DNA from 3 places in the Porcincola sp. LCP21S3_C12 genome. Region 2 is predicted to be linked to each of the others. Evidence: predicted binding sites of a transcription regulator. Region 2 holds the regulator's gene; each other region holds the start of a gene.
The links. Region 2 encodes HrcA, which represses chaperone genes, less so after heat shock. Its sites were predicted from a motif close to TGTTAGCACTCNNNNNNNNNGAGTGCTAACA; they were not measured.
Positions count from the first base shown of each region.

Region 1: a site for HrcA is predicted at 2,436-2,466, ahead of htpG (molecular chaperone HtpG). Genes of this name have one in related genera too.
Region 3: a site for HrcA is predicted at 2,596-2,626, ahead of ACTQ1N_RS09590 (co-chaperone GroES). Genes of this name have one in related genera too.

Region 1 covers NZ_JBQKGW010000007.1:93,059-97,348, reverse strand. The annotation lists gene htpG (molecular chaperone HtpG) at 92-2,338, opposite strand; gene ACTQ1N_RS05685 (hypothetical protein) at 2,566-3,129, opposite strand; gene surE (5'/3'-nucleotidase SurE) at 3,371-4,204, opposite strand.
Region 2 covers NZ_JBQKGW010000001.1:282,006-286,295, reverse strand. The annotation lists gene lepA (translation elongation factor 4) at 1-165, shown strand, start outside; gene ACTQ1N_RS01110 (SGNH/GDSL hydrolase family protein) at 316-1,182, opposite strand; gene hrcA (heat-inducible transcriptional repressor HrcA) at 1,403-2,506, shown strand; gene grpE (nucleotide exchange factor GrpE) at 2,531-3,283, shown strand; gene dnaK (molecular chaperone DnaK) at 3,442-4,290, shown strand, end outside.
Region 3 covers NZ_JBQKGW010000017.1:19,087-23,376, forward strand. The annotation lists gene topA (type I DNA topoisomerase) at 1-1,504, shown strand, start outside; gene codY (GTP-sensing pleiotropic transcriptional regulator CodY) at 1,616-2,398, shown strand; gene ACTQ1N_RS09590 (co-chaperone GroES) at 2,679-2,960, shown strand; gene groL (chaperonin GroEL) at 3,006-4,290, shown strand, end outside.

The DNA.
Region 1 (4,290 bases), on a different contig from region 2:
AAGTCCTGTATCATCATCTCCATTCGCCGCCATCTGCCGGCGGGGGCCTGTCCTCCGCCGGCAGATGGTATCCAGTCCCACTCTCAGGCCGTTACGCTTCTGCCACAAGCAGCATCATCTCGTTGGATCTCCTGATAAAGTCCGCCATCTCATCCGGCTTCAGAGGGCCATTTGCGATCGCTGCCAGATCATACAGCTGCTTTGCAAACAGGCCGGTGTGCGCTCCGTCCTGATGAGCCAGCAAATACTTCACAATTTTATTGTTTTCGTTCAGCGTCAGGGTCTCATCCGGGGCAAACATATCCGTATCCATGCTGCCGGAGCCGGCACTGTACATCTTCATCATATCCTGCATGCGGCGGCCTTCCTCGGAGAGCGTCAGGACGGAGGATATATTCTCATCCTTCAGCTTCTCCACCCTGACCGTCAGCTTCTCCTTCTTCAGAGCCTCCTTGAACAGTTTCTGAAGCTCCTCGGTCTCCTTTTTCAGGCTGTCGGCGTCACCTTCTTCTTTCAGAGAGCCGGTGACATCGGCATCGATGCGGCGGAAGGAAAGATTTTCATTCTGAGACTCCAGTTTGGAAATGTACGGCGTATCGATGTTCATCTTCATGACAACTGCATCCAGATTCTGTTCCTTGAACAGCCGGATGTACTGTCCCTGCTGAACCTCGTCTGTGACGTAATAAATGACCGTCTTCTCAGGCTTTTCTTTCTCGTCGCCGGACTTGTGTTCCTCTGTCCTGCCTTCTGCCGCCCGGTCAGCCTTCTCCTCATCGCTCTGGCTGTCAGCTTCCTTCTTCAGGTCCTCCGGATTTTCTGTGAAATCGACCGTATCATCGGCCTTCTTTGATTCCGCTGTCTTTGCAGATGTTCCGGCTCCCTCGACCGTTCCCTCCGCCGCTTTTCCAGATGCCTCTGACTGATCCTCAGCAGCCTCCTCCGCTTTCTTCGGCGCAACATGCTCCAGATATTCCTTCAGTGTGAAATACTTCCCGTTGATGTCCTTGAAGAGCATATAATCCTTGATGTGCTCGTCAAACTTCTCGTCCTTCAGGCAGCCATACTTCAGGAACGGATTGATGTCATCCCAGTATTTCTCAAAGTCCTCGCGCTTTGTCTTGCACATGCCGACGAGCTTGTCCGCAACTTTCTTGGCGATGTAGTCGGACATCTTCTTCACGAAACCGTCATTCTGAAGTGCGGAACGGGATACATTCAGCGGGAAGTCCGGGCAGTCCACAACACCCTTGAGCGCAACCATATATTCCGGTACGATCTCCTTGACGTTGTCTGCGACAAAGACCTGATTGCTGTAAAGCTTGATGGTTCCCTCGATCGACTCGTACTCAGTGTTGATCTTCGGGAAGTACAGGATTCCCTTCATGTTGAACGGATAATCCATGTTCAGGTGGATCCAGAACAAGGGCTCACGGTAATCATTGAACACCTTGCGGTAGAAATCCTTATACTCGTCATCGGTGCACTGACTTGGAGTCTTCTGCCAGAGCGGGTGAATGTCAGAGATGGAGACCGGGCGCTTGTTGATCTTGACCATGTCCTTCGCAGGCTCGACCTCGACCGTCTTCTTGCCGCCTTTTCCGTCATCCTCCTCACGTGTCACCGCGTCATGATGAACCGGCCCGACGACAACGTCGTCCTCCTTCACCTCGTCCGGCTTTACTTCCTCGTACTCCTGCGGAGCACCCTCCTTGCTCAGGAAGATCTCAACCGGCATGAAGCTGCAGTACCGCTCCAGCACCTCGCGCATGCGGTATTCATTCGCAAATTCAAGATTGTCCTCATTCAGATGAAGCGTCACGCAGGTACCGACCTGGCTGTAGTCCCCATCGCCGATCGTGTAGGTGTCCCCGCCATCGCACTCCCAGTGAACCGGCTTTGCATCCTTCTGGTAGCTCAGCGTATCGATCGTGACCATATCGGACACCATGAACACAGAATAAAAGCCCAGTCCGAAATGGCCGATGATGTCATCCTTGTTTGCCTTATCCTTGTACTTTTCGAAGAACGCCGTCGCGCCGGAAAATGCAATCTGAGTGATGTACTTCTCCACTTCCTCTGCCGTCATACCAAGACCGGTATCGATGAACTTCACGGTCTTCTTATCTGGATTGACAAGAATCCGGATCGAATCTTTGAACTTGTCCGGATACTGATATTCTCCCATCATCTCCAGCTTGTGCAGCTTGGATATGGCATCACAGCCGTTCGATATAACCTCCCGGACGAAGATGTCCTTGTCACTGTACAGCCACTTCTTGATAATCGGCAGCATGTTCTCGCTGTTGATTGAAACATTACCCGTTCTGGTTTCCATATTGATTTCGCCTCCTGCATTTCATGAATTGGAAAGCGGTCATACCTGACCTTATATGCAGAGATTCTAGTTCTGCATGAGGCAAAAGTCAAGGAAAATTTAGCACTCATTTTTGGTGAGTGCTAGCAATTTGTATCTGCCCGGCATTCCGGCCTGCACAAAAAAGGGTCAGGAATCCGCTCGAAAGGATTCCTGACCTTGCCGTCACAGACGATTCATCCTGTTTTTTAGTTCTGCCCGTCCGTCTGGTTATCGACTGCCTTCTCAGGCTCCGACGGGCTCTTTTCTTCCGCTGCGGTCTCTTCTTCTGTGTGCTCTGCGGGAGTCTCCTCCTCCGTCACCGTCCCGGAAAACTCATCACCCGCGTCTTCTTCCGCTGCGGCAGTCTTCTGTTCCTCAGCCTTTTCCTTCATCTCAGCCTCAGCAGCTGCCTGCGCGGCTTTTGATTCCTCGATGGACCTTTGAATTGACTCGACCTTCCTTCCGGCCGCCTTGATTGACTCAATCTCATCAAGAAGATCCGGATCGGCGTCCTCTCTGTGAAGCTCCATATATCTGCGTCCGAACTTTTCAAACGCAGCGGCCTCTTCCTTTCTTGCGTCTGCCAGCTTGAGTTTCAGGCCGCCGACCTCGGCAGCATTCTTTGCCCTGCCATAAGCAGTCCTTGCACCCATGCTCAAAGCATCCGCGACATTATTTCCAACCTCACTGATCTTGTCCCCCAGATCCGCGTCCTTCAGCTTTCCGGTCAGTTTATTGAGCTTTCCGCCCAGATCATCCAGCAATGACATATCGAGACCTCCTCCCTGTCACTCTATCCTGCATGCTTCCTAATTCCCGGATATGAACGTCATCACGTATGTATCCGGATCAGCTCTCCATGATGATCACCGAAAATCGTCAGCTGTCAGATTCATTGTAGCACCTTCCAACTTCTATTGGAATCTGTACACAAACAAATCACAGTTTCGAATCATCCGGAAAGCTGCCGTTTTCCGCTTTCGCACGCAGCCCCGTCTGCGGGTATCCCCCTTATACGACTGGATTGGATATAACTCCGATTGAGATGTATCCTGCGAGAATGGCTCCGATATCGGTCCCGATCGCTCCTGATGTCCGTTTTACATCCGTTACGGTCACGTATCCATCATGCTCGATATAATAGTCGTGGTACATACACCAGTGATCCGGCACACGGTCATACAGGATTCCCTTCAGCTCGTTCAGACCCACTCTTGGGAAATTGACATTCCAGATCTGGCCAGCAGGGAGCTGTCTGTGAATCAGTTCTCCGGCGATCTGGTCCAGATACCGGTCTGCAGCCTCATCACATCCCGCCTGTTCCTGGGAAAAACAGACAGCCGGGATTCCATAGAGTACTGCTTCCATCGCCGCTCCGACCGTTCCTGAATAAACGATATCATAGCCTGCATTGGCGCCCGCATTGATCCCGGAAAACACAATATCGGGGAAATACGGATTCTGTTTAAAATACGCCTCCGTTCCGGCACCCTTCTCCCCGGCGTCCGGATCCAGCATCCCATGGACAACCGACCTGACGCAGTCCGCCGGCGTTCCGTCAAGACTGTAAGCCTTCACCCCCTTCACGGGAAAATCCGGCCTCTCCTTCAGTTCCATCGGCCGGTTCAATGTAATATGGTGCGACATCCCTGAACACTGGTTTTTCGGTGCTACCACCGTCACTGTCCCCAGTTTTGCCGCACAGGCCGCCAGTTTCACAATGCCCGGAGCGTCGATCCCATCATCATTCGTCACAAGTATTTTCAGCATTTTCGTCTCCGTTCCTTTCCTGGTTGTCCTGTTTTCCGTCATCTGCTCATCAGATGGCCCTGACTCTGCCTTCATAGAAGACACCCTGAATTATATATGCCAGCCCGCTCATATGCAAAGTGCAAATGCTTTTATCTCTGCCGTTCGGACTGCAGCGAAAG
Region 2 (4,290 bases):
CTTCGGAAGGATGTCCTGGCAAAGTGCTATGGAGGCGATATCTCCAGAAAGAAGAAGCTGCTCGAAAAGCAGAAGGAAGGAAAGAAGAAAATGCGCCAGATCGGATCGGTCGAGATTCCGCAGAAGGCGTTCCTCAATGTACTGAAACTGGATGATCAGAGCTGAAACGCTGAAACGAAAAAGAAGACCGGGTGCATGGGCACTCAGTCTTCTTTTTTTGTGTTGATCGGGCTGCCTTCAGCCTGGCAGCCTGCCAGTGCCTGTATCAGGCCGCCGCTTTCTATTTTTAATCCCGGTTTCCGGGCTGTATACGGGTTATGAGCCGAACAGCTCGTCGACAACGAACCGGTGGATCCGAAGGTAGGTCTGACCTGTAAAGTGCAGGCCGTCGACTGTCCGGAACCCTTCAAGCTTCAGAATGGTGGAGGAGTCGAGGTAGTGGTCCGGAAAGGCCTGCTGGATCGCCAGGTTCAGCTTTGTGATGTTCGTGTTTGTCACCAGATCGAGCGCGTCCTCGCTTGCGCCATACTCAATCATCCTGGCACGCTGCACGGGGTTGACGGATAAAAACCAGAAGGTTGTGTCAGGATATTCCGCCACCATATCCCTGTAGGCGGAGAGATACTCGTCAATCTGGTCCGGATCATTGACGCCGAAGTTCAGGACGACCGGCGCATCCGGATTCTGGCTGATTGCGTCCGCCATCAGGCTCTTTCCCTCAGACAAAAACCAGCTGCAGCCTTCTCCAACCTTCCCGACGAACACACAGTCGTCATCCGGCAGATACTTTTTCAGCGCATTCTGCATGCCAATGGTTCTGGAATCTCCCACGAATATGATTTTATGGGCGGGCAGAGTTCTTTCCTGTTCTGGCATCTCTGTCTCTGTTTCTGCAGCTTTGCCAGATCCTTCCTGGAGGTTGATTCCGGCTTCCTGTGCAGCGTTCATACCGGACGTTTCACTGGAAGCGCCGGAGGATGCGGACGGGCGCGGGCTTTCGGAGAACGCGGAGTCTGTATTTTGCTGAATGGTCTCCGGGACATCTGACTCGAGCGGGTTATTGAGACGGGGGTGGCGGCTGTCAAACTCGTCGGTCGCCTTCTTCATATAGAAAGCCAGAAGAACAAGGGCTGTAAGGGCGGCGGCTGCGCTCAGCAGCAGGATCAGAAGTCGTCTCTTCATGATTCAAAGCTCCTTCTATAATTCAGATTCAATCGCGCTTCGGCCAGGCACATTCGGGCTGCGCAGGAAGCCGGAAGGCGCACAATAAGGTCATTTTATCACAGTTCAAAAAGTTTTTTGAAAGGTATTGACAAAGGTATCCGGCAGAACTATTATAGTGCCATGGATGTTAGCACTCCACAACAACGAGTGCTAACAAGAAAAGGAAAGGAGGATTCAGATGCAGCTTGATGACAGAAAGTGGACCATTTTGAAAGCGATCATCAAGACCTATCTGGAGACAGGCGAGCCGGTTGGATCGAGAACCATCTCAAAGTTTCCGGATCTGAATCTCAGTTCCGCCACGATCCGCAATGAGATGTCCGATCTGGAAGATATGGGCCTGATCATTCAGCCTCATACATCGTCCGGACGTATTCCTTCGGATGCCGGATACCGGCTTTATGTAGACCGGCTGATGGACGAGAAGGAGGCGGAAGTCTCTCAGATGAAGAACATGATGATCCAGAGGCAGGATAAGCTGGAGATGCTTCTGAAGCAGCTTGTTCGCTATCTGGCGGTGAATACCAATTATGCCACGATGATCACCAGCCCGCAGTATCACAGAACCAGGCTGAAGTTCATTCAGCTCTCGATCATAGATGAGGGACAGATCCTGGCAACGGTGGTGACAGAAGGCAATGTGGTGAAGAACCGTGTGATCCATATCCAGCATGGTCTCACGCATGATGAAGTGCTGCAGCTCAATATTCAGCTGAACAGCAGGCTGAACGGGCTGACGATCGAGCAGATTAATCTGGATACAATCCAGAAGCTGAAAGCGGAGGCCGGTATTCATTCAAACCTGATCTCGGAAGTGCTCGATGCGGTTGCGGACGCGATCTCAAAGGAGGAGGATCTGGAGGTTTACACCTCCGGCGCGACGAATATTTTCAAATATCCGGAGCTTTCCTCTGATACGGACAAGGCGAGCGGCCTGATTGAGGCGTTTGAGGAAAAAAAGCCGCTTCTGTCACTGCTCAGCCAGAATGGCTGTGATGAGCAGGAGCATGGCATCCAGATCTCGATTGGCCGGGAGCTGAAGAACGAGAATATGGAGGATTGCAGCGTGGTCACAGCCAGCTACGATCTGGGAGACGGTGTCTTCGGAAAGATCGGCATTGTAGGCCCTAAGCGGATGGATTACGATAAGGTGGTCGGGATCCTGAAGAGTGTGACGGCGCAGCTGGATGAGACGTATGGCAGGAAGGAAAGCCCCGCAGATGAGAATGGGCTTTCTCCCGGGTCAAAAACCGATGACGGGGGCCCGGAGCAGGATGAATAGCAGAAGCAATGCGGAGGCGATAAGATGACAGAGAAGGAAAGACAGGAAAACAGCCCTGGAGGAGAAGACAGGGGCGTCCGGATTGAGATACATGGCGAAGAGCCGGATGTGAAAGAAAAGAAGCAGGAAGAGAGCAGAAGGCCGGATCAGAACCCGGAGAAAGAACATGCGGCGGAAGGTCCCGACGGACAGGAAGACGCTGCAAAGACCGATCAGAACCGTAACCCGGATGCGGAGGCGGACAAGCCCGCGGACGCATCTGATGCCGGAGAGGATTCTCCCTCTGAAAGCGGCACAGGTGGGGGAAAAGGGTTCTTCGGTTTCAAAGGAAGGAAAGAGAAGGACCAGAGAGATCAGAAGATCGAGGAGCTGACCGATCAGGTCAGGCGCCAGATGGCGGAATTCGATAACTTCCGGAAGCGGACAGACCGCGAGAAGGCGACGATGTTCGACATGGGGAAGCGAGATGTGATCGAGCAGATTCTTCCGGTTGTGGACAGCTTCGAGAGAGGCCTTGGAGACATGAAGGAAGAGAGCGAGGATCCGTTCCGCCAGGGCATGCAGAAGATTTACAGGCAGCTGACTAAGGCACTCGAGGAACTGGGCGTCAGGCCGATTGAGGCGGTCGGAAAACCATTTGATCCGAACTTCCACAATGCGGTCATGCATTGTGAGGATGAGTCAGCCGGTGAGAACATCATCGTGCAGGAGTTCCAGAGAGGCTACATGCTGAACGATGTGGTCATCCGGCACAGCATGGTGAAGGTTGCCAACTGATCTTTGTTTTCTAATTACAAAAACCGGGACGGAAGCGTTATTCTTCCGCAATCCTGTTGACAATATCGGAACTACAGACATGTGCCGCGGATCTCCGGAGAGGAAGAGGCGGCAGAAGGACAGCAAGACCGAACAGCAGAACACCAGGAGGTTTCATTATGGGAAAGATTATAGGAATTGACCTTGGTACAACAAACAGCTGCGTGGCAGTCATGGAAGGCGGCAAGCCGACTGTCATCGCAAACAGCGAAGGAGAGCGCACAACGCCGTCCATCGTTGCATTTACAAAGAACGGCGACCGTCTGGTCGGCGAGCCGGCTAAGCGCCAGGCTGTGACGAACTCTGACAGAACCGTGTCTTCGATCAAGAGACACATGGGCTCCGATTACAGAGTTACAATTGACGATAAGAAGTATTCTCCGCAGGAGATTTCCGCGATGATTCTTCAGAAGCTGAAGGCAGATGCGGAGGGATACCTGGGCGAGAAGGTGACAGAGGCTGTCATTACCTGCCCTGCATACTTCAACGATGCACAGAGACAGGCAACAAAGGATGCCGGAAAGATCGCAGGCCTTGATGTCAAGCGGATTATCAACGAGCCGACTGCAGCCGCACTGGCATATGGCCTTGACAACGAGAAAGAGCAGAAGATCATGGTGTATGACCTCGGCGGCGGCACCTTCGATGTGTCTGTCATCGAGATCGGTGACGGTGTCATCGAGGTTCTGGCAACCAACGGCAACAACCATCTGGGCGGCGATGATTTCGATAAGAGAATCGTCGACTACATGCTGAAGGATTTCAAGGCAAAGGAAGGCATTGACCTCTCCGGCGATAAGATGGCGATGCAGAGACTGAAGGAGGCTGCCGAGAAGGCAAAGAAGGAGCTGTCCTCCTCCACGACAACCAACATCAACCTGCCGTTCATTACGGCTAATGAGACCGGACCGAAGCACTTCGAGATGGATCTCACAAAGGCAAAGTTTGACGAGCTGACCGCAGATCTG
Region 3 (4,290 bases), on a different contig from region 2:
GGGAGAGCGTACCAGAAAGGCGCCGCTTCCATTTACAACCAGTACACTTCAGCAGGAGGCCGCAAAATCTTTAAACTTTCCAACTCAGAAGACGATGCGCCTTGCGCAGCAGCTTTATGAGGGCGTTGATCTTGCCGGTTCTGGAACGGTCGGCCTGATTACGTATCTGAGAACGGATTCGACCCGTATCTCTGAGGAGGCCAACGACGCTGCGGCGGTTTATATCTCCAGTCATTATGGAGAAACATTTTTGTCTGAAGAACTAAGAAACCGCGTCAGCCATTCGAAGGAAGAGGCAGCAGGACAGAAGAATGTGGCAGGAAAGGTGCAGGAGCCTTCCAATAATGGCGTACATATTCAGGATGCTCATGAAGCCATCCGTCCCTCCGACATCAGCAGGACGCCGTCTGAAGTGAAAGAAGCGCTGACAAGGGATCAGTTCCGTCTGTATCAGCTGATCTGGAAACGGTTTGTAGGAAGCCGTATGGCGCCGGCAAAATATGAGACGCTTCAGATCCGGATTGCTTCAGATGAAGTGGCGGAAAGTGACGTTATGAGGAGCGGTGCACAGAAGCACGCTGGAGAGAATGAAGAAGAGCCGCAGGGCAGTGGCTTCTGCCGCTATATCTTTACGACGAGTTCCAGCCGGATCCTGTCGGAGGGCTATTTGTCTGTCTATACAGAGACAGAAGAAGAGAAGAAGGGACAGCCCGTTCTGACTGAAAAGCTATCAGAGGGAGAACAGCTGGAGCTGTCAGGGATGAAGGGGGAGCAGCATTTCACACAGCCACCTGCGCACTACACAGAAGCTTCTCTGGTTCATGCCCTGGAGGAACTTGGGATTGGGCGACCGTCCACATATGCCCCAACCATCACAACGCTCCTTGCGAGACATTATGTGACAAAGGAGAAAAGAAACCTTTATATTACAGAGCTCGGAACGGCAGTTGATGACATTCTCAGGAAGTCTTTTCCGGAGATTGATAATGTCCAGTTTACAGCCTACATGGAATCCATGCTTGACTCTGTCGCGGAGGGGAGAACAGACTGGAAAACAATTCTGCGTAATTTCTACCCGGATCTCGACAAGGAGGTTCAACATGCCGAGGAAACCTTGTCGAAGGTGAAAGTTGCCGATGAGGTGTCGGATGTCATCTGCGACAAGTGCGGCCGGCACATGGTTGTGAAATACGGGCCGCATGGAAAGTTCCTGGCATGCCCAGGGTTTCCAGAGTGCAGGAATACAAAGCCTTATTTTGAGAAAGCAGGGGTCCCCTGTCCGAAGTGTGGACAGGATGTGGTCATCAGACGCTCAAAGAAGGGCAGAATATTCTATGGCTGTTCGAACCCAGAGTGTGATTTTATCTCCTGGAACAAGCCTTCAACAATTAAGTGTCCGGAGTGTGGCAGCTATATGGTCGAGAAGGGAAACCGTCTGCTCTGCTCCAACCAGACATGTGGGTATATTCTTCCAAAGAAGACAGAAGATAAAGACAACAAATAATTATTATTTGAAAAACCAGATAATCTATTGTAATTATTAGAATTGTCTGTTAAAATCTCTTCGACAAGACGATGTGCACGGAAGCAGCGCTTTCCGTTCAGGAGGGAAATCATGAGTGTTGAGTTACTAGATAAAACAAGAAAGATCGGACAGCTGCTTCATAACAACAGCTCAAGCAAGGTTGTCTTCAATGATATCTGCGCGGTGCTGACGGACATTCTGGAATCGAATGTCCTTGTCATCAGTCGTAAGGGAAAGGTTCTGGGGGTCGGGCTCTCGGATCATATCGAGGAATTGAACCAGTTGATTGTTGATCATATTGGGGATTTCATAGACGAGATGCTGAATGAGCGCTTCCTGAACATTCTCTCGACGCAGGAGAATGTGAATCTTGAGACGCTGGGCTTTACAGGAGAGAATCTTCACAAGTTCCAGGCAATTGTCAACCCGATTGAGATTGCGGGAGAACGCCTTGGAACTGTTTTCATGTACCGGATCGACAAGCCATTTGAGATTGATGATATCATCCTTGCGGAATATGGGACAACCGTTGTCGGTCTGGAGATGATGCGCTCTTTGAATGAGGAAAGCGCAGAGGAAAACAGGAAGGTACAGATTGTCAAGTCTGCAATCAATACGCTGAGCTATTCAGAGCTGGAGGCGATCGTACATATTTTTGATGAGCTGGGAGGCTCAGAAGGAGTGCTGGTTGCGTCCAAGATTGCAGACAGAGTCGGCATTACGCGCTCTGTCATCGTGAATGCGCTCCGGAAGTTTGAGAGTGCAGGCGTTATTGAGTCAAAGTCTTCCGGCATGAAGGGAACCTATATCAAGGTACTGAACGATGCCGTGTATGATCAGCTCAAGGAGATCAAGAAAACGAAGAAACTGTAAAACTGAAAAGAGCAGCAGACGGACTCCGGAGAGACCTGCAGAATGCAGGGGCTCTCCGGAGTTTTTCTATGTGTAATTTAGAATGAAGATAATTAGAGAATATTTGAGAATAATAGAGAATATATGCAATATACGCTGAAATATCAAAAATAAGGATACTTGCAATCTTCGCTGATTTTGTTATTATAGGCAATGTGGTTTAGCACTCGAATATAGTGAGTGCTAGCAAAAATGATATCGAAGTAATGGAAACAAAAGAATGTGTCAGGAGGTATAGGTTATGAAACTCTATCCGTTGGGTGACAAAGTTGTCCTGAAGCAGCTTGAAGCTGAGGAGACTACAAAATCTGGAATCATTCTGGCAGCTAAGAGTCAGGAGAAGCCGCAGGAGGCAACCGTTCTTGCAGTCGGCGACGGGAAGGTCGATGGCAAGGAGATCGCGATGACGGTGAAGGAAGGCGACAAGGTTGTCTATTCCAAATACGCCGGTACCGAGGTCAAGCTTGGTGAAGAGGAGTATGTGATCTGCAAGATGTCCGATATTCTTGCAAAGGTTGAATAATAGACTGATCGCGGCTTGAAAGGACATTAAAGGAGGATTAAAACAATGGCAAAGGAATTGAAATATGGAGATGACGCCCGTGAGGGACTGAGAGTTGGCGTTGATAAGCTGGCTGATACTGTTCGTGTTACGCTCGGGCCGAAGGGTAGAAACGTTGTTCTGGACAAGGAATACGGCAGCCCGGTGATTACGAATGATGGTGTCACGATTGCGAAAGAGATCGAGCTGAAGGATCGCTTTGAGAATATGGGTGCTCAGCTGATCCGTGAGGTTGCTTCCAAGACGAACGATGTTGCAGGTGATGGCACGACCACAGCAACCGTTCTTGCTCAGGCAATGGTTCATGAAGGCATGAAGAACCTGGCTGCAGGGGCGAACCCGATCGTCATGAAGAAGGGTATGAAGAAGGCAACCGATGCGACCGTAAAGGCGATCAAGGAGATGAGCCAGAAGGTAAAGGGCAAGGAGCAGATTGCGAAGGTCGCTGCTGTTTCTTCCGGAGATGAGCAGGTTGGCGAGATGGTTGCTGACGCGATGGAAAAGGTTTCGAAGGATGGCGTCATCACCGTTGAGGAATCCAAGACCATGCAGACAGAGCTGGATCTGGTTGAAGGAATGGAGTTTGACAGAGGATATCTTTCCTCCTATTTCGCAACCGATACCGAGAAGATGGAAGCCAACCTGGACGATCCGTATATCATGATTACGGATAAAAAGATCAGCAATGTTCAGGATATTCTCCCGCTGCTCGAGCAGATCGTGCAGGCTGGCAAAAAGCTGCTCATTATTGCGGAGGATGTTGAAGGCGAGGCCCTTACAACCTTGATTCTTAACAAGCTGAGAGGAACCTTCTCAGTCGTTGCCGTCAAGGCGCCGGGATATGGCGACAGAAGAAAGGATATGCTGCAGGATATCGCAATCCTGACAGGCGGTACAGTTATTTCGGATGATCTTGGGATCGAACTCAAGAGCGCGACAATCGATATGCTTGGCAGAGCAAAGAGTGTGAAGGTCACGAAGGAAAACACTGTCATCGTCGATGGAGAAGGCGACAAGAACAAGATTCATGAGAGAGTAGACCAGATCAGAGCACAGATTGCAGAGACGAAGTCTTCCTTTGACAAGGAAAAGCTTCAGGAGCGTCTGGCGAAACTGGCCGGCGGCGTTGCAGTTGTCCGTGTCGGAGCGGCTACCGAGACAGAGATGAAGGATGCCAAATTCCGTATGGAGGATGCACTGAATGCAACCAGGGCGGCTGTTGAGGAAGGAATCGTTGTCGGCGGCGGTGCTGCACTGATTCATGCGGCGGCGAAGGCAGCAAAGGAACTGG